DNA from 2 places in the Thioclava sp. DLFJ5-1 genome. Region 2 is predicted to be linked to the other one. Evidence: riboswitches for the same ligand, from Rfam matches in the RefSeq annotation. Region 2 holds a riboswitch; the other holds the start of a gene.
What was found. Region 2 has a riboswitch for thiamine pyrophosphate ahead of thiM (hydroxyethylthiazole kinase). Riboswitches for the same ligand answer to the same signal wherever they lie in the genome.

Region 1: it holds a riboswitch for thiamine pyrophosphate, as region 2 does, so the genes downstream of both, thiB (thiamine ABC transporter substrate binding subunit) here and thiM (hydroxyethylthiazole kinase) in region 2, are expected to answer to the same signal.

What each region holds. Positions count from the first base shown of each region.
Region 1 is NZ_MPZU01000008.1:18,274-28,591, reverse strand. Features, by position in the region: gene BMI86_RS19365 (antibiotic biosynthesis monooxygenase) at 1-63, shown strand, start outside; gene BMI86_RS19360 (NYN domain-containing protein) at 155-940, shown strand; gene BMI86_RS19355 (TetR/AcrR family transcriptional regulator) at 941-1,561, opposite strand; gene aroC (chorismate synthase) at 1,790-2,890, opposite strand; gene BMI86_RS19345 (DUF2794 domain-containing protein) at 3,010-3,357, opposite strand; gene BMI86_RS21340 (I78 family peptidase inhibitor) at 3,643-3,861, opposite strand; gene BMI86_RS19335 (I78 family peptidase inhibitor) at 3,951-4,319, opposite strand; gene BMI86_RS19330 (S-(hydroxymethyl)glutathione dehydrogenase/class III alcohol dehydrogenase) at 4,393-5,523, shown strand; gene BMI86_RS19325 (ATP-binding cassette domain-containing protein) at 5,657-6,352, opposite strand; gene BMI86_RS19320 (thiamine/thiamine pyrophosphate ABC transporter permease ThiP) at 6,336-7,898, opposite strand; gene thiB (thiamine ABC transporter substrate binding subunit) at 7,874-8,866, opposite strand; TPP riboswitch at 8,903-9,009, opposite strand; gene BMI86_RS19310 (DUF4139 domain-containing protein) at 9,184-10,318, shown strand, end outside.
Region 2 is NZ_MPZU01000001.1:95,594-105,911, reverse strand. Features, by position in the region: gene BMI86_RS00555 (GntR family transcriptional regulator) at 1-515, opposite strand, end outside; gene BMI86_RS00550 (ATP-binding protein) at 728-2,716, shown strand; gene queE (7-carboxy-7-deazaguanine synthase QueE) at 2,764-3,474, opposite strand; gene queD (6-carboxytetrahydropterin synthase QueD) at 3,471-3,824, opposite strand; gene queC (7-cyano-7-deazaguanine synthase QueC) at 3,824-4,525, opposite strand; TPP riboswitch at 4,736-4,830, shown strand; gene thiM (hydroxyethylthiazole kinase) at 4,893-5,681, shown strand; gene thiE (thiamine phosphate synthase) at 5,678-6,289, shown strand; gene thiD (bifunctional hydroxymethylpyrimidine kinase/phosphomethylpyrimidine kinase) at 6,286-7,089, shown strand; gene tenA (thiaminase II) at 7,086-7,757, shown strand; gene BMI86_RS00510 (SIP domain-containing protein) at 7,835-8,074, opposite strand; gene rlmF (23S rRNA (adenine(1618)-N(6))-methyltransferase RlmF) at 8,144-9,049, opposite strand; gene BMI86_RS00500 (lysophospholipid acyltransferase family protein) at 9,268-9,933, opposite strand; gene BMI86_RS00495 (DUF982 domain-containing protein) at 10,058-10,318, opposite strand, start outside.

The DNA.
Region 1 (10,318 bases), on a different contig from region 2:
CGCCATTACGCGCTGCGTGTCGCCAAGGTCGAACGCCAGTATGACGGCCCCGAGGGGCGCTGAAATTCTCCCTCCGCTGACGCGGCGCAAAGCGTCCGCGCTCTTGGATGTCGCGGGCAAGAGGGCTATCTGGGAAGGGACAACAGGAGTAACAATGCCCGACATTTCCGACCTGCCCCATATCAGCCCCGCCTCCCGCGCCCCGCGCCTGTGCGTGCTGATCGACGCCGATAACGTCCCCGCCGGATATGCCGAAGCGATCTTCGAAGAGATCGCCTCGCTGGGCGAAGCCTCGGTGCGCCGCATCTACGGCGACTGGTCGGCGCAGCGCCTCGCGGGCTGGGCCAAGCGCGTGGCCGAACTGGGCCTCGTCGCGGATCAGCAATTCGCCAATACGAAGGGCAAGAACGCCTCCGATATCGGCCTCGTCATCGCGGCGATGGATTTCCTGCATTCGGATCTGTTCGACGGCTTCGTGCTGGTCTCCTCGGACAGCGACTTCACCCGCCTCGCCGCCCGCATCCGCGAGCAGGGGCTGGACGTCTATGGCATCGGCGAACAGAAGACGCCCGAGGCCTTCCGCAAGGCCTGCAAACGCTTCATCTATGTCGAGAACCTCGGCAATGGCGACAGCACCACCGACACCACCGCCAAGCCGACTTCGGACAAGACCAGCAGCACCAGCGCCCCGAAATCTTCGGGCGGCAAGCAGGAGCCCAAAGCCGCGATCCCGATCATCGTCAACGCGATGAAAGCGATCGGTCTCGAAGAGGAATGGTATTCGCTGGGCCAGCTCGGCCAGTTCATCACGCAGGCCAACCCGGATTTCGACACCCGCACCTATGGCAGCGCGAAGCTCTCGGACCTGCTGATCAAGACGGGCCGTTTCCAGTTGCAGCGCGGTGAAGGCAATCAGTGGATGGTGCGCGATCTGGCCTGATCAGGCCTTCGCCGCGTAGCGCGCGAGGAACATCGCGACTGCGCCCCGGATCACGCGCTCCTTCTGCTCGCCGCTGAAGCTGTCGCAAATCCCGAACAGAAGCTTCGGGTGCAGTTCCGACTTGCACAGTTCGATGAAGAGGTAGGCGGCAAGGTCGATATCGTCGATCACCAGTTCGCCCCTATCCGCAGCACAGCGCAGATAGTTCATCAGCAACTCATGCACGAGTTCCGGACCCGCCGCGTAGAAGGCGCGGCCCAGTTCGGGAAACCGCTCGGATTCGGCGACGCAGAGCCGGTAGAGCCCCTGGTTCAGCTTGCAGCTCATCGAGTCGACGATCTGCGCGGCTGCAAGCGACAGCACCACCTCGGGCGCCGCACCGAAATCGATCGTGGCGACCGCGCTGTCGGTCTGCTCTTTCAGTTGCGAGCGCACGACCTCGACGAACATCAGCCGCTTATCGGGGAAATAGCTGTAAAGCGTGGCTTTCGACACGCCCGCTTCCTTGGCGATGTCATCGACCGAGGCCCCGTCGAACCCGTCACGCAGAAAGATCGTCCGCGCGCCTTCGAGCACCTGATCGAACTTGCGCCCGCGATTGATCTGATCTGTCTGTGACATCTGCCCTCCGGTTCCGGGAAACGCCCCCCGGGGCTCGCAGAATAAACCGGGCGGTTCACATCCCGCAAGGTCGCACACGTGACGTCATGGCGCTCTGCACCGGTGATCCGGCAGACTGCGGCCTATCTTCGGCTTGGCGAAAATATCCTGGGGGGCTCCGAAGGAGCGGGGGCAGAGCCCCCTCTTGCCTCGATAATGTCGCCCTACGGCGACGGGGGCAGCGCCCCCTCAGCCGATCGTGCCGCGCACACCGCCGGTCTGCGCCCGGTCCATCAGGAACTGATCAAGGATCACACAGGCCATCATCGCCTCGGCCACCGGCACCGCGCGGATGCCGACACAAGGGTCATGACGGCCCTTGGTGATCACCTCCACCTCTTCCCCCGCGACATTGACCGAGCGGCGCGGCGTCAGGATCGACGAGGTCGGCTTCACCGCAAAGCGCACCGTGATCGGCTGGCCGGTAGTGATCCCGCCAAGGATGCCGCCTGCGTGGTTCGACAGATATTCGACGCCATCGGGCCCCATCACCATCTCGTCGGCATTCTCCACGCCGGTCAGGGCTGCCGAGGCCATGCCCTCGCCGATCTCGACGCCTTTCACAGCGTTGATCGACATCATCGCAGCGGCCAGTTCGGTATCCATCTTGGCGTAGATCGGCGCGCCGAGACCTGCCGGGCAGCCCTCGGCCACCACCTCGATCGCGGCGCCCACCGAGTTCTGGCCCTTGCGGATCGCGGCGAGGTAATCGGCCCATTCATCCGCTGCCTCGGCATCGGGCAGGAAGAACGGGTTTTGCAGGATCGCATCGCGGTCGAACTTCGCGCGGTCCAGATGTTTCGCGCCCATCTGCACCATGTAGCCATAGATCTGCAGATCGGGGACCAACTGGCGTAGCGCGGCCTGCGCCACGCCCCCGGCGGCCACACGCGCCGCCGTCTCGCGCGCGCTGGAGCGCCCGCCGCCGCGATAGTCGCGAACACCGTATTTCTGGTGATAGGTGATATCGGCATGACCGGGGCGGAACTGTCGCGCGATCTCGCCGTAATCCTTCGAGCGTTGATCGGTATTCTCGATCATCAGCTGAATCGTCGTCCCGGTCGTCTTTCCCTCGAAGACACCCGACAGGATGCGCACCGCGTCGGGCTCCTTGCGCTGGGTCGTCTCCTTCGACTGGCCCGGACGGCGACGGTCGAGGAATTGCTGGATGAACGCCTCGTCGATCTCGATGCCGGGCGGGCAGCCATCCACCGTCGCGCCAAGCGCAGGCCCGTGGCTTTCGCCCCAGGTGGTGACGCGGAACTGGTGACCGAAAGTGTTGAACGACATGGGACGCGCGCCTCGCAGGTTTCCTTCGGCGCTGGCTTAGCAAGTCAGGGGCTGCGAGGCAACGCGCATGGCATTGGGCGCGGCAGCTTAGAAAGACCTTGGTTGCGCGCGGGACGCGCTCACTCCACCGCACGGATCAGCTTGCGCTCGAGCACCCGCAGCACCTGGCGCAGATCGTGGCCGCGCCGCAGCACCTGCCCCTGCTGCCCGATCACCGCATATTGCCCCTGTTTCGAGCGTAGCGCGGGCCGTTTCTCGATCCGGTAAATCGGCACTTCGGCGGCGCGGCGAAAGATCGAGAAGACCGCGACATCGCGCAGGAAACTCATCCCGTAATCACGCCACTCACCGGCGGCGACCGCGCGCCCGTAAAGCGACAGGATCACGCCAAGCTCGGAGCGATCGAACGCGATCCGCTCCGGCACGCCGGAAGGGTTCGGATGGGGGGAAGGCGTTTGAACCGTCATTTACAAAGGGTACATCGCGCGTGGCGCAAATCAAGCCCACCCGCGCTAAGGTTGCATACGCCTTTGCCGCGCCGGAATAAGACCGCGAAAATGCCTGATTTCCTGCGCCTTCCTGCCGGGTTTCCACGCCATCTTCAAATCAGCGGAAAACGCTAAAGCCCGACGGTGCGGTAAACAGCCCCCACCCAGTTCGTATCGTCGGGCGCTTTTCCCTCCTGCAGAAAAGCCCCGTGTCCTGGTCAGACACGGGGCTTTTCCTTTTCCCGATCCGCAGCACTCTCTGCCCTAGTAGCAGCGCACCGCCGCGATCGTGCCGCTCTCGTCGATCTCGAAATTCACCCGATCCGGGGCGTAATCCATCGTCACCGCATCGCCCGGATGAATGATGCGATGGGGCCGCGCGAGGGTAAGCCCCGCCAGCACTGATTCAGGCCGCCCTTCCAGCGCCGCGAGCCCCGGCGGCGGACAGGTGCCGGCCGCGGGCGGACCCGAACGCGGTGGCATGCGGTGCGGCTGGCACGCAGCGCCCCCGAAAGCCGCTATCCCCAATGTGACGATCAGACCGATCCGCGCCCTGCTCCGTTCCATCAAGCTCACCCGCAATCGATATTGTAGACATTCCCGCGCGAGTCGAGCCGGAACACGACGCGCTGCGGGTTGTAGACCTGATCCTCGACGCCGCGCCATTCCACGATGCGATAGGGTTTGGTGATCCCCAGCGTCTGAATCTGTGCCGCCGGCTGGCCGAGGACCGAGGTGTAGTTCACCGCGCCGCAAGTGTCCGGCTCACGCTCCTGCAGGCCGCCTTTGGTGAGGGTGACAGGCGGGGTGACATAGGGCGCGGGCGCTTCGGCCTGAGGCGCGGGAGCTGCGCTATCCGAGGGGGTCTCGCTCATCGGACCCGCGGGATCGCAGGCCGCAAGCGCCAGCATCGAACCCGTGACGAAAAATCGTTTCAACATGTCGCACCCTTCATTGCATTGGCCGCGCCGATAACGCAGGCTATTGCGGAATTTATACAAGGAGTATGCGCCCATGAGAACCCGTGCCGCAGTCGCGCTAGAGGCGGGAAAACCGCTCGAAATCATGGAAGTGGAGCTGGAAGGCCCGAAAGCGGGCGAAGTGCTCGTCGAGATCAAGGCCACCGGCATCTGTCACACCGACGAATTCACCCGCTCGGGCGCTGACCCCGAGGGCATCTTCCCGACCATCCTCGGCCATGAGGGTGCGGGCGTCGTGCTCGAGGTTGGCGAAGGCGTCACCACGCTGAAGCCGGGCGATCACGTGATCCCGCTCTACACGCCGGAATGCCGCGAATGCCCGTCCTGCCTGTCGGGCAAGACGAACCTCTGCACCGCGATCCGCAACACCCAAGGTCAGGGCCTGATGCCGGACGGGACCACGCGCTTCAAGATGCTCGATGGCACGCCGATCTATCACTACATGGGCTGCTCGACCTTCGCGAACCACACGGTGATGCCCGAGATCGCGCTCGCCAAGGTCCGCGACGACGCGCCGTTCGAGAAGATCTGCTATATCGGCTGCGGCGTCACCACCGGTATCGGCGCGGTGATCAACACTGCTGGCGTCGAGATCGGCTCGACCGCCGCCGTGTTCGGCCTCGGCGGCATCGGTCTGAACGTGATTCAGGGCCTGCGCATGGCGGGTGCCGACATGATCATCGGCGTGGACCTGAACGACGGCAAAGAGGAAATGGCGCGCAAGTTCGGCATGACCCATTTCGTGAATCCGTCGAAATCGGACGTTCCGGTGGTGCAGCAGATCGTCAACCTGACCAAGACCGAGCGCGATCAGATCGGCGGCGTGGACTATTCCTTCGACGCCACGGGCAATGTGCAGGTCATGCGCGACGCGCTGGAATGCTCGCATCGTGGCTGGGGCGTGTCGGTCATCATCGGCGTCGCACCCGCGGGGGCCGAGATCGGCACCCGCCCGTTCCAGCTCGTCACGGGCCGGACGTGGAAAGGCACCGCATTCGGCGGCGCCAAGGGCCGCACCGATGTGCCGAAATTCGTCGAGTGGTACATGAACGACAAGATCGAGATCGACTCGATGATCACCCACACCATGCCGCTCGAAGACATCAACAAGGCGTTTGATCTGATGCATGCGGGCGAGTCGATCCGCTCGGTCGTGATCTACTAAGCCCAAGTCCGGGGGCGCTGCCCCCGGACCCCCGGGATATTTGGGCCAAGGCGAAGCCAAGGGAGCGATCTCCCCTTCGCTCTTGGTCAAATATCCCCGGGTGAATTCGCGCCAGCGAAGAGGGGCAGCGCCCCTAACTCCCCAGATAATCCCGCAGCGCAGGCGGCGGATCGTCGAGAAGCGGTCCGGTCTCTTGCGGCGCATGGGCGTGGCCCTCGGCCACCAGAACCGTCTGCGGGCAAAGCGCGCGCGCATCCTCGGGATCGTGGCTGACCATCAGCACCGTCGTGCCCTGTTCGCGGGCGATCTCGGCCACCAAAGCCAGCATCTCGGATTTCAGCGCGGGCCCGAGCGCCGCGAAGGGCTCGTCGAGCAGCAGGATCGGGCGGCCGCGGAGCAACGTCCGCGCGAGCCCCGCACGGCTTTGCTGCCCGCCCGACAGCGCGCCGGGTTTGCGCCTCTCCATCCCCTCGAGGCCCACACGCGCCAGCGCGGTCTCGATCCGGGCGCGGTCGGTGGCGTCGATCTTGCCCTCCGGGTTCAGGCCGAGCGCGAGATTGGTCTCGAGCCGAAGATGCGGGAAGAGGTTCTGATCCTGAAACAGGATCGAGAGCGGGCGCTCCCCCGGCGGCATCGCGGTGATGTCTTCGCCCTGCCAGAGGATGCGGCCACTTGCGGGCGGCAAGAAGCCGGCGATGGCCGAAAGCAGCGTCGATTTCCCCGCGCCGGACGGGCCGATCAGCGCGACGCGCGCGCCGGTCTGGATCGTGAGGTCGGCATCGAGGCGGAAATCGCCCTGTGTGAGGGTCAGTCTATCGAGGGTCAGCATAATACCCCGCGCGGTCGAGCGCCCAGAAAAGCGCGAAGGTGAGGATCAGGAGCAGGCTCGCAGCGCCTGCCGCCTGATCCATGCGATAAGAGCCCATGAGCTGGAAAAGCGCCAGCGGCAGGGTACGGGTCTGGCCATCGGAGAATAGCGTGATGACGCCCAGATCGCCCATCGAGAAGGCCGCGGCCAGCCCCGCCGAGAAGCCCAGCGGCCGGGCCAGACGCGGGAGCGTCAGCAGGCGCAGCCGGGCAAAGCCGCGCAGCCCGAGCGAGGCGGCGAGCCGGTCGTAATCGGCCTGCAAAGTGCGAATCTCGGGCATCAGGATGCGAGTCGCAAAAGGCACCGACAGCGCGGCATTGGTCAGCAGAACCATCGGCAGGGCGAGGTCCGTGGGGTTCACGAAGGGCCGCGCGATCAGGAAAGCGCCGGTCCCCATCACGAGGCTCGACGCTGTCATTGGCAGCATCGCCGCGATCTCCGCCCAGCGTTGCCGCGTGGCCACCAGCGCGAGCGGCAGGGCGATGGCAAGAGTGATCACCGTCGAGGCCAGCGCGATCACCAGCGATGTCAGCGTGGCGGGCCAGATCATCTCGGGCAGCTCGGCCAGCGCAGGCAGCCCACGGGCGAAGACCGCCCCGATCGGCAGCAGCAGGAAGACGGCTGCCAGAAGGATCGCGAGCGTATCGAAGGCCACGCGCTCTGCCCCGCCGGACAATTGCGGGATCGGCGTGGCGCGGCGGTCATGCCCCGCGCCGAAGCTCGACGGCAGGGTCGCGCGCGCGGCGATCAGCAGGGCTGCGACCGAGATCGCGACCTGCACCAGCGCAAGGCTCGCCGCGCGACCCATGTCGAAATCGAAGCGGAAGGCTTGGTAGATCGCCAGCTCCACCGTGGTCGCGCGCGGGCCTCCGCCCAAGGTCAGCGCGACCGCGAAGGAGGTCAGGCAGACGAGGAAGATCGCGAGAAACGCGCCGGGCAGGACGCTGCGCAGCATCGGGCGTTCGAGGTGGCGGGTGACCTCTGCCGGGCCGAAGCCCAGCGTGGCGGCAAGGCGGAACCGCTCGGTCGGGATCGCCTCCCATCCGTGCAGGATCATCCGCGTGGCCAGCGGCAGGTTGAAGAAGACATGCGCGATTATGACGCCCTGCGCGCCATAGATCGAGATCGGATCGATGCCGAAGGGCGCAAGTGCCGCATTGACCAACCCGCGCCGTCCGAAGACCGCGATCAGCCCGAAGACGGCGACGATCACCGGCAGGATGAAGGGCGCGCCCAGCAGCGAGATCAGCAGCCCCCGCCCCGCAAAGCGGCGCCGGTGCAGCGCCCGTGCGACCGGGACCGCCAGCGCGCAGGAGATCAGCGCCGAGGCCGCCGCCTGCCACAGCGTGAAGCGGATCGCGGCGAGATCGGTCTCGCGCAGCCCCGTGAGCCCGCCCGCGCGGAGCGACACCGCCGCCAATGTACCAAGGACGAGCGCGGCCAAAGCCGCACCCGCCAGCACCGCCCAGAGGGGCGCGCGTTTTATTTGGAGAAGGCGCGTTGCCATTCGTCCAGCGCCGAACCGCGCAGTTTCTCGGCCTCGGCCTCACCCAGATAGAGCGTCTTGTCGGGCATCGGCAGGTTGCGGAACACCTCCGGCAGTTGGTCATGCGGCAGTTTCGCCGGGAAGGACCAGTTCGCCGTCGCGATCATGCCCTGAAAATCGGGGCTGAGCACGTAATCGAGGAATTTCTGCGCCAGCTCGGGATGTTTCGAGGTCTTGAGCTGCGCGACCAGTTCGGGGGTGAAGTAATGCCCCTCGGGGAAGATCGCGGCGACCTTGCTGTCATCCTCCTCGGCCATGATGTGATAGGCGGGCGAGGTGACGTAGCTGAGCACCATATCCGCCTCGCCATCGGTGAACATCCCGTAGGCCTCGGACCAGCCCGGCGTCACGGTCAGCACCTTGGGCGCGAGCTTCGTCCAGGCCTCTTCGGCCTTGTCGCCGTAGATGTCCTTCACCCATAGCAGAAGCGACAGACCCGCGACCGAACTGCGCGGATCCTCGATGACGATCTTGTAGGCGTCATCGGGCGCATCGAGCAGCTCCTGGAAGCTCGCGGGCGGGTTCTTCAGCTTGGTCTTGTCGTAGACGAAGGCCAGCTCCGACCAGTCGAAGGGCAGAAAGATCGGATCGTCCCATTTGACCGGCATGGTCAGATCGGAGGTGTCCTCGTTATGCGGGGCGAACAGGCCCGTGGCGCGCGCCTTCGCGGTCACGTCGGTGTTCAGGCCGATCGCGATATCGGCGGAGGTCTTGTCGCCTTCTAGCAGGATGCGCGGCAGCACATCGCCCGCCACGAATTTCAGATCGCAATCGCAACTCGCCTCGAACCCCTTCTCGATCGCGGGGCCGGGGCCCCATTCGCTCGTGAAATAATCGGGCGCATAGACGGTGAGTACGGGCTTGTCCTCGGCCGCCGCCATCGTGGCGATCAGGCTCAGGGCTCCCGCAAGCATCAGGTGGGTTTTCATGCCTCACTCCTTGGGCTTGCCGGGCGGAGTGGGGCCGGGAGAACCGGCTACCTTCCCTCCGCCGGTCTTAACCGGTTCAGGTTCAACGGGTTCGCGTGGATCGCATCTCAGCCAGCCTTGCGCTGGCACCCCGAGGTAGGGCGCAACGTAAGCGCGCGCGGCTGCGGACGCAAGGGCAAGCAGGCACAGCGTCCCCGCCCCGCGCCCCGGACCCTCTGGCGAGTTCCCGCCAGTGGCGACCCGCGCCGGATTTCAATGGCTTGCAACTGCGCGCGGCGCGACGCAGGCTCAATCTGGAACGGATTTGGGAGGAACCGATGCGCATTACCCTCACGGCGGCCCTGCTGGTCGCGACCGCCCTGCCCGCCTTGGCCGACACGATCGAGGCACCGGGCAAGATCACGGCCGTGACGCTCTTTCCGCAAGGCGCGCAGGTGGTGCGGCAGGTGACGCTCGACGCCCCCGAGGGCAGCCATGACCTGCTGGTGCCGGGCTTTCCCGAGGGCACCGACATCTCGACGCTGCGGGTTTCGGGCGACGGTGTGCAGATCGGCGCGGTGAGCCTGCTCTCCGGGCGCGCGCCCGCGATCAGCGGGCAGGACAGCGCCGCAGTGAAATCTGCGCGCGATCGGTTGGCCTCGGCGCAAGAGGCGCTTGCGGAACAGGAAGACGCCGTGGCCGTGATCCGCGCGAAGGCGCAGGCCGCGCGCGACCAGATCACCTATCTCAAGAACACCGACTCGCAGGTAACCGCGCCTGAACAGCTCCGCGCGCTGGCGCAGATGGTGGAGGACCAGATCCTCTCCGCCACCGAACGCGCGATTGCCGCCGAGGCGGAAGCCCGCCGCGCCGAAGCCGCGCTCGACCCCGCGAAAGAGGCGGTGAAGCAGGCGCAGGCGGCGCTCGATGCGCTACTGAACCCGGCAGAGGATCACGACGTGCTGAGCGCCAAGGTGCAGGGCTCGGGAACGCTGACGATCACCTCCTACGTCAAGAACGCGGGCTGGCAGCCCTCCTATGATCTGCGGCTCGATCGCGACAAGGAAGCGGTGGACATGGAGCGGTTCGTCTCGGTCCATCAGGCCACCGGCGAGGATTGGCGCGGCGTCGATCTGACCCTCTCAACGGCACGTCCCGGCGGGCGGGCGGAGCCGGGCGAGGTCTATCCGCGGCTGGCCAGGATCGGTGATCCCGATGCGCCGCCCACGCCGGTGCCGATGAAGCGTTCCCTCGCCGCGTCCGATGGCGCTGCCTCTGCCCCGATGATGGAGGCCGCGATCAGCGACCGCGCCGATCTGCAGATGCAAGGCGAGACGGTGACCTATCATTACCCGAGCGCGGTGGACCTGCGCGACGGGGTGGACGATCTGCGCCTGAGCCTCGATTCCAAGACCCTGCCGATGGAGGTCTTCGCCGAAGCTGCCCCGTTGACCGATCCGCAGGCCTATCGCG
Region 2 (10,318 bases):
GAGCGGGCTTCCCAGTCTCGACGCCAGGCGGCGAAAAGGAAGCGTGCGCTGGTCGTCTGCAGATTGTCGATCGTCTCCAGAAGTCGTGGCATTCCGCAGGGTGTCAGGATCAGCCGGTGGAATTGGCGGTTCGCGGCCTCCCAATCACGGACTGTTCTGGCACTGTCTCCGATACGCGTAACCTGTTCAGCTTTTTGGAGAATTGCGCGTGTCATGTTCGGAGCTGCATGGCGCAGCGCCAAGGGTTCGAGGCTGGCGCGCATCTCCGCCACTTCGCGCAGTTCGGCCACGTCGAACTCGGTCACACGAAAGCCGCGGCGCGCTTCGCTCTCGGCCAATCCGCGCGCCTGCAATTCGCGAAAGGCTTCGCGCACCGGGACGTGGCTCGCGCCGAACTCGCTCGCGATATGGTCCTGTCTCAGGCGGGCGCCGGGCGGAATCTCACCGGAAATGATGCGATCCGAAAGTATCCGCGCGATGCGCTGCGAATGTGTTTCATGGGGTGTATCCGTCATGCTTTATAGATAATTTTTCTCGCGGCAATTCGTCCACCTTTTTTTATGTGACCGAAACATGTTTGTAAGATTAAGGAAAAGCTATACTTGTGATGCGTGGTGGAGACGCACTTACCTGCATTGGATCTTATGTGACTTGGCAAGAAGCTTTCCGGCGTGATGCGCGCGGAACTGAGGACGACGCGGCTCCTGATGCTGGCTACAAAGCCCTGATGGAGCTGATCGATGACGGATTCTGCGTCATCCAGTTCATCGACGGGCCCAGAGGGCCCTTCAGCGACTATGTCCATATCGAAGCCAATTCCGGTTACGAAAGACATACCGGGATCGACGGTATCGTCGGCAAGACCGTGTTCGATGTCGCCCCGCAAGACGGGGCCGAGTGGGTCAAAATCTACGGCGAAGTGCTCAGAACCGGAGAGCCTCTGAGGTTCGAGCGCGAGTTCGTCGAGGCCGGACGGCATATCGAGGTTTCCGCGACGCGGGTGGAGCCCGCCGCGAAAGCGCAGGTCGCGGTTCTGTTTCGCGATATCACCGAGCGCAAACGCAAAGAACGCGAACTACGCGAAAGCCAGCGCCGCGCGGAAAAGAGTGCACGTCACGTCGCACGCGCGCTTTCGGCCGGGGCGATCCTTGGCACCTGGGTCTGGTATCTCGACAGCGAAACCTTCGATCTCGATGAAGAATTCTCGCGCAGCATGGGGCTCGATCCCGCGCAGGGGGCCGAAGGTCTGACGATCGACCAGATTGTCGTGAACGTTCATGAGGACGACAAACCGGGGCTGATGGCGGCGATCGATCGCGCCACGCAGCAGACGACGCCGTATGCATATCAGTTTCGCGTCAAGCGGGCCGACGGGCTGTATCACTGGGTCGAAGCCAATGGCCGCATGGAGGCCGAAACGCCGCGCATCTTCGCAGGCGTTCTGATGGATCTCGATGACCGGCGCGCCATTCTCGAAGAGCGCGACAAGGCGGCGGCCGAGCTGTCCAAGCTGAATGAAACCTTGGAGCAGCGCGTCGAAGAGCAGACCGCGAAGCTCATGCAGCGGGAGGGAGAGCTCCGGCAGGCCCAGAAAATGGAGGCCGTCGGGCAGTTGACCGGGGGGCTCGCCCACGATTTCAACAATCTCCTCACGGCGATTTCCGGGTCGCTCGACTTCGTCGCGAAGCGGCTCGAAGACGGGCGTCGCGAGGAAATCCTGCGCTATCTCGAAGCCGCGCAAGCGTCGACCGAGCGGGCCGCCAGCGTCACACAGCGTTTGCTCGCCTTCTCGCGTCAGCAGTCGCTGATGCCCAAGCCGACCGACGTGCCGCAACTGGTCCGCAGCATGGAAGACTTGATGCGGCACACCATCGGGCCGCATATTCTGGTAAGGGCGGAGGACGACGCAGAGGCCTGGCCCGCGATGGTCGACCCGAACCAGCTTGAAAGCGCGCTTCTCAATCTGTGCATCAATTCGCGCGATGCGATGCCCGATGGTGGCACGATCACGATCAGCACGACCAACGAGGCCATCGAGACCGAGAACTCGGAGCTTCCGCCCGGCGACTACCTGCGGCTGTCCGTGCACGACACCGGAACGGGAATGACTTCGGAGGAAATCTCGAAAGCCTTCGATCCCTATTTCACGACGAAGCCCAGCGAGAAGGGCACCGGCCTCGGGCTTTCGATGGTCTACGGGTTCGCGCGCCAAAGCGGCGGATGCGCGACGATCGACTCCGAACTGGGCAAGGGGACGACCGTGAACATCTTCCTCCCGCGCTCGGTCGAGACGGTCGCGCGCGCCGAAGAGGACCTGCCAGTCAGTGAGGAACCCGCCACAGGGGGCGGACACACGATCCTCGTTGTCGACGATGAGGCAATCGTGCGTTTCGTCGTCGTGGAGGCGTTGGAAGAGGCAGGCTTCACGGTCTATCAGGCGGCGCATGCGGCGGCCGGGCTTCAGGTGCTGCAGGACCAGCCCGAGGTGACGCTTCTCCTGACCGGTATCGGCTTGCCGGGCGGTATGACCGGCCGGGAACTCGCGGCCCGGGCGCGAGAGGCGCGAGAAGACTTGAGGGTGATGTTCATGACCGGCTATGACGAGGAAGCGGCAACGGCCACGACGCTTACGGACACCGAAGTCTTGCTGAAGCCATTCGATTTCGACGAAATGGTGCGGCGCGTCACGAGTTTCGCAAACCGTACCGCTGCGTGACGCGGGTCGCGCCCGAGTGATGTTCGGGGCGCCCGACCCGAGGTGGATCAAACGCCGCGCTTGTTGCCCCAGATCAGGACATGCAGCTGCGGCAGGATGCGGGGCGCAAACCAGTTATCCGCCATAGTGGTGTCGGTCAGCCAGCCAAGCCGGTCGGCCAGACCCTGCGGATCGACCGGAACCTCCGGGTCGACCTCGGGATTGCCCGGTTGAAGATAGAGCGGCAGATCCGGGTGGCGGGCATGGGCGTCCTTCGCCCAATCGTAATCCGCCCGGTCGAAGATCACGATCTTCATCACAGTGCTGCGGGCCGAGTGTCCGGCTGCCACGCACTTGGCAAAGGCGTCCCAATCGACCTGCTCGCCGCTCGAAGGCGGCTTCGGCGACAGCACCAGCGTATCCAGATTGCCAAACCACGGCCGCGCGACAGAGCCCAGTGTCTCGCGGGCGAAGCGGTAGCCGGCAGCCCGCCCGAGCGCGATCAGCGGTCCGAAATCCTGAATGGCCGGGTTTCCGCCGCTGAGCGAGATCGTCAGTGGCCGGTCACTCGACAGGCGGCGCAGCTCCGCCCAGACTTCCTCGGAACTCATCGGCGCCCATGTGTGGCGATAGGCGCTGTCCACCGCGTGGAGGCTGTCGCACCACGAGCAGCGGTAGTCGCAGCCGCCCGCGCGCACGAAGAGCGTGGGCTCGCCGATCAGCGCGCCTTCGCCCTGAATGGTCGGGCCGAAAATCTCGGCGATGCGAAGGGTGGTCATGGACGATACTCGGCCCAGGTCTTGGGCGTCTCGCTGACCAGCGCCGCACTGGTTTCGGGCCATCGTGCCTTGCACCAGTCGTAGAAATGCTTGGCCATGTTCTCTGCGGTCGAGGGCACGTCCATCACGTCGTTCAGGTGCCGGTGATCGAAGGTGTCGTCGATATAGGTCTTGAGCGGTTTCAGATCGTGATAGTCGCGCACGAACCCGTTCTCATCGAGCTTCGCGGCGGCCAGTTCGACGACCACGATGTAATTATGCCCGTGCAGCCGCGCGCATTGATGATCTTCGGGCAGATGCGAAAGCTGATGCGATGCGGAGAAGTGGAATTCCTTGCGGATACGGAACATCAGCGGGCCTCCTTCTCGGCAACGGCCTTGGCCCAGAAATCCGGATCGGCATAGACGGTCGGATCCGCGACACCCGCAAGATGGAACGCCTCGCGCCGCTCGACGCAGGTGCCGCAGCGCCCGCAATGCACATCGCCACCTTTGTAGCACGACCACGTCTCGGCAAAGGGCGTGCCGTGTTTGGAGCCCTCGGCCACGATGTCAGCCTTGGAGCGATGCACGAAAGGCGTCTCCAGCCGCACATCGGCATAGCCGTCGAGCGCCATGCGCTGCATCACATCGAAGGCCTCGGTGAAGGCGGGTCGGCAATCGGGATAGATGAAGTGATCGCCCCCATGCACCGCAGTCGCCACGGCCTCGTCGCCATTCGCGGCGGCCACGCCAAAGCCGATGGCGAGCATGATCGCGTTGCGGTTCGGGACGACGGTGATGCGCATCGTCTCTTCGGCGTAATGCCCGTCGGGCACGTCGATATCGTCGGTCAGCGCCGATCCGGTCAGCGCGGCCCCGATGGGGCGCATGTCGATGAGGTGATGCGGCACGCCAAGGCGGCGCGCGGCGGCGGCGGCGTAATCGAGCTCCTTGCGGTGCCGTTGGCCGTAATCGAAGGAAACGAGCCGCGTGAGATTGCCCTCAGCGGCGACGATATGGGCGAGCGACACGGAATCGAGTCCGCCCGAGCAGATGACGAGAGTCTTCATATTTGAACCCTTGTTTTGATGACCGGGTAGGCTGCGACCGGTTGAGCGGGCCTCTAAAGGATGGGGCAGGGCTCTGCAAGGGTGGCGCGCGGGATAGATCGCCACGATCGCGCGACCGGACAGACGCGAACCATCGAGGCCCCCGCTTGTCGTCACACCGCTTGTCGTCACACCGCTTGACGGGGGGCTCGGACGGTGTCACCTCTTTGCGCGAAGCGACAGGGGCGCTCGGGAAACCGGGCTGAGACGAACCCTTAGAACCTGAACCGGATAATGCCGGCGGAGGGAGGCGCGTGAGACGGTCAGGCGCAGTCCCGCCTTTTGCCCCCTCGCACTCCTCTTGCTGCCCGTAGCCAAGGAGAGTGCGATGGAAGACCCCGGACAATATCTCACGTCGATGCGGCAGACTGCGCCGCTCGTTCATAACATCACCAACTATGTCGCGATGAACGTGATGGCGAATGTGCTGCTCGCGTCCGGCGCCTCGCCCGCGATGGTCCATGCGCGCGAAGAGGCGGCCGAGTTCGCCGGGATCGCGCAGGCGCTGAGTATCAATATTGGCACGGTGTCGCCGCCATGGGCGGAGGCGATGGAGGCGGCGGCCACGGTCGCGCGCGCGCAGGGCATCCCGTGGGTTCTAGACCCGGTTGCGGTCGGCGCGACGGGTTATCGGCGCGCTCTCGGGGCGCGGCTGGTGGAACTGCATCCGACGGTGATCCGCGGCAACGCTTCGGAGATACTCGCGCTTGCGGGTGAGGCCGCCGCGGGCAAGGGCGCGGATTCCACCGAGAGTGTCGAGACGGCTGAAGGCGCCGCGCGGGCCTTGGCCCATGTGAGCGGCGCCGTGGTGGCGGTGACCGGCGCGGTGGATTTCGTGACTGACGGCACGCAGGCCGCGCGGGTTGCGAATGGCCATGCGATGATGCCCCGCGTGACCGCTTTGGGTTGTTCGCTCACCGGTGTCGTCGCCGCCTTTCTGGCAGGCCAGCCCCGGTTCGAGGCGGTCGTCGCGGCGTTGGCCTACTTCGGGCTCGCCGGGGAGCGCGCTGGCGCGACCGCCCAAGGTCCGGGCAGCTTTCAGTTCGCCTTCCTCGATGCGCTCCATGCGATCGACGCCGAAGCCTTGACCGCCGGTGCGCGGATCGAACCCACATGATCCCGCCCATCTGTTTCGTCACTGACCCCGACGCCCCGCAGCCCGTGATCGCGCAGGCTATCGCTGCGGCTGAGGGCGGCGCGGGCTGGGTGCAGCTGCGCGACAAGACGCTCCCCGATGCGGAATTCGCAGAACTCGCCAAGACGCTGATTGCGGCGCTCGCACCCTACGACGTCCCGCTGATCGTGAATGACCGGGTCGCGGTGGCCATCGAGATCGGCGCCGCCGGGCTGCATATCGGCCAGAGCGATGGCGATCCCGCCGCGATCCGCTGCCGGATCGGGCCCGAGATGCTCCTTGGCCTCTCCATCGAGACCGAGGCGCAGATCGGTGCCGTGCCTCCCGGCGTCGATTATCTCGGCGTCGGACCGATCCATGCGACCGGCTCGAAGCCCGACCACGCCGCCCCGATCGGACATGCGGGCTTTGCCGCGATCGTCGCACGCACGGACCTCCCCTGTCTCGCGATCGGCGGGATCACCGCCACCGATGCGCCCGCGGTCCGCAAGGCGCGCGGTGCCGGTGTCGCGGTGATCTCTGCCATCTCGCGCGCCCCTGACATGGCGCGCGCCACCCGAACCCTGCGCAGCGCATGGAGCGACCTATGACCCCGAATATTCTCACCATGGCTGGCTCCGACCCATCGGGCGGGGCGGGCATTCAGGCCGATATCAAGGCCATTTCCGCCAATGGCGGCTATGCGATGAGCGTGATCACTGCGCTGACCGCGCAGAACACGCGCGGCGTGCAGGCGGTGAGCCTGTGCGACACCGGCCTGATCGCGGCGCAGATGGCCTCGCTGCGCGATGACATCCGGATCGACGCGATCAAGATCGGGATGTTCGGCGAGGCTGCGATCATCGAGACCGTGGCCGAGGGGCTGACCGGGCTCGAGTGTCCGGTGGTGCTCGACCCGGTTATGGTCGCGAAAGGCGGGGATCGGCTGCTGGCGGAGGCCGCGGTGACCGCGCTGCGCGGCCTGCTGCCGCGCGCCGATCTGATCACGCCGAACCTGCCCGAGGCTGCCGATCTCTTGGGCTGCGCCGAGGCGACGACGCTTGATGAGATGCGCGATCAGGCCCATGCGCTGCGCGCGCTCGGGCCGCGTGCTGTGCTGCTGAAGGGCGGGCATCTGAGGGGCGATCACAGCCCGGACCTGCTGGTGGCCGCGCGGGATGAAGTTTGGCTGAATGCGCCGCGCATCGCGACGCGCAACACGCATGGCACGGGCTGCACCCTGTCCTCGGCGCTGGCGACGTGGCTCGGCGCAGGCTTGTCGCTGCCAGACGCCACCCGTCGCGCGAAGGCCTATCTGAACGCCGCGATTGCCGGGGCGGATCGGCTATCCGTCGGATCGGGCCACGGGCCGGTGCACCATTTCCACGCTTTTCAGGAGGACAGCCAATGAGCTTTACCCAAGACCTCGCGCAGGCGACCGCACCGCTGCGCCGCCAGATCCATGACATGCCCTTCAATCGCGAACTGGCAGAGGGGCGTCTCGATCCGGAAACGTTCCAAGGCTACATCATTCAGGACGCCCATTACCTCGAAGGCTTCGCCCGTGCGCTCGCGCTCGCCGCCGCGAAGGCCCCCGATGCACCGACCGTCGCGCAACTCTCAGGTTCGGCGGCCGGCGCGATCGCGGTCGAGCGGGAATTGCACGCGCATTACATGGGGCTATTCGGTGTTTCGGCCGACGATTTCGCGAAGATCGAGCCCTCGGCCGCCTGCGATCACTACGTCTCGTTCCTTCTGCGCAGTGCCACGACGGGCGATTTCCCCGAGGCGGTGGCGGCCCTGTTGCCCTGCTTCTGGATTTATCGCGATATCGGCCGGGAAATTGCGCATGTCAGCGGGGACGCGAACCCATATGCCGCCTGGATCGCGACCTATTCGGGAGAGGCTTTCGATCAGAGCGTGGAACGGATGCTGGACCTGACCGACAGGCTGGGCGCGAAGGCCGATGAGGCCGCCCGCCAGCGGATGCACCGGGCTTTCGCCCGCAGTTGCTGGCATGAATGGCGGTTCTGGGACAGCGCTTACCACCGCGAAAGCTGGCGGCGGCCTGCGGCTTGAGTATCGCGCGCACCTGACGCTCTCGGTGGGCCCGGTTTCGGGCCCGCGGCGGAATTCCCCGCGCGGCCCTGCGCCTCTCACAGGTCCTTGGCCGAGCCGTCGGCCTGTCCGGCGATCCAGTATCCTGCCGCCTTCAGCCATTCCTTCGGATGACCGCGGGCGGTCAGGTCGTCGCGCAGGGCGCGGGCGACGCTGGCTTCGGCCGCGATCCAGACAAATGTTCGCGGCGGCAGGGAAATGCGGTCCAGCAACCGGCGGAGCGCATTGCCATCTGCCGGATTCGCTAGATGCGTCCAGAGCGCGACGTGATCCGAAATCCTTTCGAATGCGCCCGTCGCTCGAGAGCAGGCGCCACCCCTTGCGTCCTGTCGATGAACCCGATCCCCCTACAGGGATCGCTGTGCTTCGGGGTAATAGGTCCAGGCTATGAACCGGCTTGTCTTCTGCCCCTGAGCCATTTCGACGACCCTGGACTCGGCAACCCTCGCTTTGCGCAGCAGTCTGGAAATTGGCTGCAGGTTGTCTTTCTTCGACACCAGAGAGGTAAACCACAGGCATTGATCGGCGACGTCCATGCTCTGCTCGATCATTCTGGCGATGAAGCCGATTTCGCCACCGGGGCACCAGAGTTCGGCGTTCTGGCCTCCGAAATTGAGTTTCTTCGAGTGACCTTTCCCCAAATTCCGCCACTTGCGCTGGGTGCCTTTGTCCGCCTGCTCAATGGACGCATGAAACGGCGGATTGCATAAGGTGACATGGAAGATATCGTCGGGACCGATCACGCCTTCGAAGATGTCCTCGGGATCGGACTGGCGCCTGAGGCTGATGTTCAGGCCGTTGCGGTCGCAAATCTCCGCCGCCGAGTTGATCGACACCGGATCGATATCGACGCCGGTGAACCCCCAGCCATATTCATGCTGACCGGTCAGTGGGTAGACGAGGCTCGCGCCGGTCCCTATGTCGAGCGCCTTGATCTCGGGCCCGTGCGGGATCTCATGGTCGTTACACTCGGCCAGAAGATCCGCCAGATAGTGGATGTAATCGACACGGCCGGGGATCGGAGGGCATAGGTAAGAGGCCGGAATATCCCAGAAATCGATGTCGTAATGCGTCCGCAAGAGTGCCCGGTTGAGCATGCGGACCGCGTCGACGTCCGAAAAGTCGATCGTCATCCGACCGCGCGGGTTTCTCGTCGTGAATGCCTCCAGCTCCGGAGTTTGCACGATCAGGCGCTCAAAGTCGTACCCCGCCCGGTGTTGATTGCGCGGGTGCAACATCGGTTTGGTGGCCATGGAAAGAACCTTCATGCATAGCGGTGGAGGCCGCGCGGCCAACAGGATGTCGACCTTAGATCTTCATCGCGGCTTGAGAAATGCCTGATCGGCCTGCTTGTCACCGATATCAATATGTCTGGGATGTGTCGCGGTCGGAATGCCGAAGCTCGATAGGGATTGGACTTGCGGGGCCACACCACAAGAGGCGAGGGCGGCCCACTGCCAAAAGGTGCCACCTATTTTGCGTTGTCGCTCAGAGCTGTGCAGGGGGGCAGGCGGTCTTTCTCGACATTGAGAAGCGCTTCGACCTGCGCGCTCACCTCGGCGCCCGGAAGCCCGGGCGGGATTGCCGGGAAATAGGCGACGGTGATCGTGCCCCCGGTCTTCACGTCCCTGCGCCAGACATGGCCCGCGTTATGCGCGACCGGCACGATCGGCAGGCCGAGCTTGCGATAAAGCGCGATGAGACCCGGCTGGAATTCGCAGCGATCAGTCACGCCGACCCGCGTGCCTTCGGGGAAGATCAGGATCGAGCGGCCTTTGGCGGCCTCTTCGCGCGCCTGGGTGATCATGCCGGCGAGGGCACGCCCGCCGCCGCTGCGGTCGATCAGGATCATCGGCGAATGTTCGAGGAACCAGCCGAAGATCGGGATACGCCGCAATTCTTGTTTCGCGATGATGCAGACATCGGGCACGAGCTGGTTGAAGGCCAGCGTCTCCCAGGTGGACTGGTGGTTGCAGACATAGATGCAGGGGCTGTCGAGATGCTTGTTCTCGAGCCCTTGCTCGCGCACGCGCAATCGCAGGATCCCGCGTGCGAACGCGAAGACCCCGCCGGTCCAGACCCGCACGGCGGCGCGCACGAGCCGGGGGCGCCGCGCCAGCGCGAGGACCGGAATCATCGGCGCTTGCAGTGCCGTCCACGCCCCGAAGGCTACGTCGAAGAGCTTTGAGCGCAGGCCTTCGAACCTCGGGGCCGAGCCGGCCCGTCCGCGTCGCGCGCGCGACGCCGTATGTGCTGTGTGATCAGGCTGCAATCGGGTGATCCATGGTTTCGAAAGGTGAAAAGCCGGCGGTGGTCGCGGCCCCGAGGAATGCGCTGCGCGCGTCGCCCACGGTGCCCAGACATTCCATGGCCGCTTCGACGCGGTCAATTGCACGGATCTGTGCGGTATCAGTGACCGGCCATTTCTCGCGCAGCCAGTAATGCACCTGTTCGATGGTGCTGAAGGTTTTGACGTCGCCGTCCGGCGACACGACGAGGGAGATGGGTTTGCCCCAGCAAAT